2 linked regions of the Persicimonas caeni genome follow. The protein of the gene in region 1 interacts with the protein of each later gene in a pairwise test. Links are inferred from orthologs where the notes say so. Each region holds a gene or a part of one and is shown in the gene's direction. Other genes may lie near its edges.

Evidence for each region.
Region 2: the proteins of dnaB (region 1) and dnaA interact in binary tests that used the Escherichia coli proteins (3 or more experiments, as listed by UniProt). The link is inferred for Persicimonas caeni from one-to-one orthologs.

What each region holds. Positions count from the first base shown.
Region 1 is NZ_CP041186.1:2,586,965-2,589,832, reverse strand. It holds dnaB (replicative DNA helicase), read left to right. Parts: upstream 1-684; coding sequence 685-2,052; downstream 2,053-2,868. Other genes in the region: FIV42_RS09575 (hypothetical protein), read left to right, coding at 2,159-2,868; FIV42_RS09585 (DUF4388 domain-containing protein), read left to right, coding at 1-480. UniProt on the Escherichia coli protein: The main replicative DNA helicase, it participates in initiation and elongation during chromosome replication. Travels ahead of the DNA replisome, separating dsDNA into templates for DNA synthesis.
Region 2 is NZ_CP041186.1:3,302,640-3,305,539, reverse strand. It holds dnaA (chromosomal replication initiator protein DnaA), read left to right. Parts: upstream 1-638; coding sequence 639-2,162; downstream 2,163-2,900. Other genes in the region: rnpA (ribonuclease P protein component), read left to right, coding at 2,678-2,900; rpmH (50S ribosomal protein L34), read left to right, coding at 2,445-2,612; FIV42_RS12250 (YqgE/AlgH family protein), read left to right, coding at 1-271. UniProt on the Escherichia coli protein: Plays an essential in the initiation and regulation of chromosomal replication. Binds in an ATP-dependent fashion to the origin of replication (oriC) to initiate formation of the DNA replication initiation complex once per cell cycle.

The sequences.
Region 1 (2,868 bases):
AGTCGCAAGTCGGGAGTGCTCGTCATTCGCACGGAGAACGACACCGCCAAGATCTACTTGCGCGAAGGTCGCATCTTCTACGCCACGATCAACGACGACCCGGACATTTCGCCCTACAAGGCGTTCTACCGGGTTCTGGCGTGGAAGACCGGCACGTTCTCGCTCGAGCAGCCCACCGACGAGACCTTCGACGAAGAGATCGACGAGTCGATCGAGAACTTGTTGATGGAGGGCATGCGCCAACTCGACGAGATCATGAACTTGGGTGACGACGTGCCCGAGCTGACCTCGGAGTTGGTGATCAACCGCCCGCTGGTGCCGCCGCTGCGCAGCCTGACGCCCGAGCTTCTGGACACCATCCAGCTCGTCTTCAACTACGGCTCGGTCTCCAAGGTGCTCAACAAGAGCCTGGCGAGCGACCTCGAGACGATGCAGGATATCGTGTACCTGATTCGCAACGACTACATGCACGTCGAATAAGGCAGCGAAAAAGTAAAAGAGCGAAGAAGTAAAAGAGCGAAGAAGCAAAAGAGCGAAGAAGCAAAAGAGCGAGAGAGCAACGAAGTGTGCTCTTGTCACCCAGCTCTTTTGCTTTTTTGCTTTTTGCTCCTTTCTCTTTTGCTCCTTTCTCTTTTGCTCCTTTGCTTTTTCGCTCTCTCGCTCTTTTGCTGAACCGGAGTCCCCATGACCTCGTCGCCGACGCCGACCCGCCCGCCCGTCGATGAGACGATTCGCGTCCCCCCGCACAACGAGGACGCCGAGCGAAGCATGCTCGGCGCGATCTTGTTGGACAACCGCGTGCTCGACGAGATGATGAGCCAGGTGGACGTCGAGGACTTCTACCGCGAGCAGCACCGCCACATTTACCGGGCGATGACCGATCTGCATCGGCGCGATGAGCCGGTCGACGTCATCACCCTGGCCGACCACCTGCAGGCCGACGATCGGCTCGAGGCCGCCGGCGGGGCGAGCTATCTGGCACGCCTGTCCAACGCGGTGCCTTCGGCGGCCAACGTGGGCCAATACGCCCAGATCGTGCGCCGAAAGTCGGCGCTTCGACGCTTTATCAGCACCGCCGACGCGCTCGTCAACGACGCCTACGGCGACGTGGCTGACGTCGAAGAGTTCATGGACGATGTCGAGCGCAAGCTGTTCGCCATCACCCAGGACGGCCAGAAGAAAGACTACGCCTCGATGCGCGAGGTCATCCAGCGCGCGTTCACCCAGATCGAGGCGCTCTACAACAAAAGTGAGCACATCACCGGTGTGCCCAGCGGATTCGTCGACCTCGACGATATCACCGCCGGCTGGCAGCGAAGCGACCTGATCATCGTCGCCGCCCGTCCTGCGATGGGTAAGACCTCGTTCACCCTGAACATGGCCACCCACTCGGCGGTCGAGCGCAACACCCCGGCGGCGTTCTTCAGCCTCGAGATGTCGAACGAGCAGCTGGCCATTCGTATGTTGTGCAGCCAGGCCCGCGTCGACCAGTCGAAGCTTCGTCGCGGCAATATGACCGAGCAAGAGTGGGCGCGGCTCATCAAAGCGGCCGGCGCTTTGAGCGAGGCGAAGATCTTTTTGGACGACACGCCCGCCCTGCCGATCATGGAGTTTCGCTCCAAGTGCCGCCGCCTCAAGGCCGAGCACGATATCGGCATCGTCTTCATCGATTACCTCCAGTTGATGAAGGGCTCGGGCGGCAACGGCAGCCGCGAACAAGAGATCTCCGAGATCTCGCGTAACCTCAAGGCGGTCGCCAAGGAACTCGACATCCCGGTCATCGCGCTCGCCCAGCTCAACCGTGGCGTCGAGCAGCGTGCCGACAAGCGGCCGATGATGAGTGACCTTCGTGAATCGGGCGCGATCGAGCAAGATGCAGACATCATCACGTTCATTTATCGCGATGAGGTCTACAATCCGGACACCGAGGAAAAGGGGGTTGCCGAGATCATCTTGGGCAAGCACCGCAACGGCTCGATCGGTACGGTCAAGCTGCGCTTCTTCGGGCCAATCACCCGCTTCGAGAACCTCGCGCCCGATATGGAGATGTAGATTTGAATAACCGGCGTCGTCTGTCGTCTCACACCACGCAGCTGCACATGTAGACAAACGTGCGATTCCTCGCACGCTCTTGGAACTGAACCTAACTCAGAAGGAAATGACTGTGTTGAAGACGATTGGATGGAAGACGGTATTGTGTGTGAGTTGTCTGGCGCTTGCGGGGGCGTGGGGCTGCGGCGATGACAACGGCGGCGGCGGTGGAGGCTCGAATAACGGTGGGTCGAATAACGACGGCTCGTCGGATACGAGCAGCTTTAGCGCGCAGGTCGAGACAGAAGGCGGCAACCAGCAACTCGAGGGCGAGCAGGCGGACAGCAAGGCCGGAGAGGGCAGCTGGGGAGCGTCGATCGCCGACAGCAATCTGCAGATTAATTTGACCAGCGCCGACGGCACGGCGGTCACGGCGATGATCGCGACGACCGAGTCACAGAAAGCCCCTGGCGATTTCACGCCGCAGGCGGATATCGAAACCACCTTCGTGTCGATCGTGAGTGCTGCGCAGGGCAACGCGTTTATGAGCACTGGGTCGGGCACCATCACGCTCGATAGCTGCCCGCGCGCTGTTGGTGAGCATGCCAGAGGCTCGTTCAACAATGTCGTGCTCGCCGCCGAAAGTGGCAACTCGACCTGGACGCTCGATGGAAGTTTCGACGTGGTCGTGTACGCCAAAGCGGGCGACCTGTTCTGCAACGAGCAGAGCTCGAGCAACAATACGTCGAACAATAACACCTCGAACAACAACACCCAGCAGTGTAGCGCTGACTGGTGCGCTGACGGCGGCGTGTGCTGCCCCTACATGCAGTGCAT
Region 2 (2,900 bases), 720 kb from region 1 along the record:
CCCGGACTGGACGCTGTCGCCCTCGGGTCGGCTCATCGAGGGGTTCGCCCTGCACGAGACCGACGACTACATCATGCCCGTGCTCGGCTACGCCGGCTGGGGCGCCGGCCAGCTCGAGGGGGAACTCGAAGAGGGCTCCTGGCTGGTGGCCGACTTCGACGAGGCGCTCATCCGCCAGACCGCACCCGCCGACTGCTGGAAGCGCGCGCTGGCCAAAATCGGCGTCGACCCGACGGCGTTTTTGATGATGGGCAAGATGGGCTCGGCTTAGACTCTCTCGATCCGATCTCCAAATGGCATGATCTGATCGGGGGGATCACGGGGCCGAAGATCGGAGGCGATCTCGGCGAGCTTTGCGCTGCGGTCGGATCCGTTACTTGAAGCCAACGCAAGAGAATTTTCGGGTGTCTGCGGATCGAAAATTTCTCGTCACCGGATCGACATATTCGGGCGTTCTCCAAAAGCCAAACTCACCCATGCACTTAGCGTTTTTTGAACGCTCGAAGCCGTCCGAAGATCGCCTCGTTTTCGCCTTGAGATCGATGTCGTTAGGTTGATGAAAGGACCGCGAGGGGCTAGATCTGGTGGGCCCGGTTTTTGGTTGTTTAAGTTGTTCCAGACCCCACTGACGTTGACCTATGACGGATATCTGGCAAGCCGCGTTGCGCGACCTTCAAGAGAAGGTGAGCTCCCATAATTTCCAGTCGTGGTTTAAGAATATCAAGTACCACCACTGCGACGGACAGACCTACTTTTTGGAAGTCGGCGACGAGTTCCTGAAGGCCTGGATCGAGGACAACTACCTCGATCTGATCGAAGATTCGCTCGAGGTCGCCTCGGGTGAACCGGTCGAGGTCAAGCTCGACGTCGCTTCGGCTTATGAGCGCCAAAAGGCCGGCGGCGGCGAGCAGGTCGTCCAGTCGATCGACGCGCCCGAAGAGGCGATGGCCGCGCGCATGGGCCGGCTGCAGGCCGAAGGCCAGGCGGTGGTCGACGCGGCGGTGGTCGCCGAGCCGTCGGGAGCGGGCCAGACATCGGCCGGCCAGTCGCAGATGAAGCTGGATCGGGCTTCCGACGCGGCGGTGCGTCCCAGCGAGCCAAATCCGAGCCCGCAAGAACTCGCCGAGACGATGATGGCCGCCGGGATCAACCCGCGCCACGACTTCGACGAGTTCGTCGTCGGCCCCTCCAACCAGTTCGTGCACGCCGCGTGCAGCGCGGTGGCCGACAACCCCGGCGGCTCGTACAACCCGCTGTTCATCTTCGGCGGAGTGGGCCTGGGCAAAACCCACCTTCTTCACGCGGTGGGCATCGAGGCGATCAAGCGCAACCCGCAGGCGCGGGTGGTGAACTTGTCGAGCGAGGACTTCATGAACCAGCTCATCACCTCGCTTCGCCAAAAGGATATGAACTCGTTCCGCACCCAGTTTCGCAACAACTGCGACGTGCTCCTCATCGACGATATCCAGTTCATCGCCGGCAAGGACTCGACTCAGGAAGAGTTCTTCCACACGTTCAATGCCCTGTATCACAGCGGCAAGCAGATCGTGATCACCTCCGACGTGATGCCCAAGGACCTGCCGGGCATCGAAGAGCGGCTGCGAAGCCGGTTTAGCTGGGGCCTTTGCGCCGACATCCAGCCGCCGGAGATGGAGACGCGCATTGCCATCCTCGAGAAGAAGGCCGAGGCCGACGGCATCGAGATGGACAAGGACGTGGCGATCTTGCTGGCCAGCTCCATTCGCAGCAACGTGCGCGAGCTCGAGGGCACGCTCATTCGCCTGGGGGCCCAGGCCAGCCTGATGAACCAGCCGATCACGCTCGACTTGGCCCGCGAGATGCTCGACCGCATGAATATCGAGCAGGGCCGCGAGCTGTCGACCGAGTACATCATCGAGGTCGTCGCCAGTGACTTCGGCATCACCCCCCGTGACATCAAGGGGAGCCGGCGCACCCGCGCGATCAGCAAGCCTCGCCAGTACGCCATGTACCTGGCGCGCAAGCACACCGACCACTCCTACCCGCAACTCGGCGAGCAGTTCGGGGGCAAGGACCACACCACCGTGCTGGCCGCCTGCAAGAAGATCGGCGGGCTTATCGAGGACGGCGACGAGGAGATGACCTCCTTGATCGACGGCCTCGAGGCGAAGCTGCTGCGCTGAGGTTCACCACGGGGACACGGGGCTCACGGAGAGAGGCCGATAATTTTTTCCCCGTATCCCAGTGTTCTCCGTGGTGAATATCTGCCTTGTCTCCAATACACTTGACGTACCGCTCGCCTTTGTGTTTATTTGCCACGCTTTTTGACCCGCGCCCGGTTTGCTCGCGATCTCGACGGTCTCGAAATAGCCAGTGTGGGGTTGTTGTTTCCAAGTCGTCTTATCAAAGTCGATCGGGTGCAAGGATGTGCTCGCATCGCGAATTGTGCATAGAGAGGAATAGCCATGCCGAAGAGAACGTATCAGCCGAGTCGTAAGAAGCGTCGCAAGACTCACGGTTTCCGCGCCCGCATGAAGTCCAAAGGGGGCCGCAAGACCCTCAAGCGTCGGCGCAGCAAAGGCCGCAAGCGTCTGTCGCCGCGCAAGTTCCATAAGCGGACGCGTCGTACCTGACCTGGCGACAGGGCCCCGAGTCGGGGCCCTTTTGCTGCTTTTGGGCATCAGCGGGAGCGAATCCGGTGGCATCTCCATCCGAGCGGGAGCAAACAGAGCCGGAGCGCTTCGAGGACGACGAGCGGTTGCGCAAGGCCGAGAGGCTGCGCAAGCGCCCCGAGTTTTTGAGGACGCAGCGCAAAGGTACCCGGCGGGCGAACAAGCACTTTATCGTCTACGGGCGCCCCAACCGTCGCGCCTGGTCGCGCCTGGGGGTCACCGCCAGCAAAAAGGTGGGCAAGGCCACGG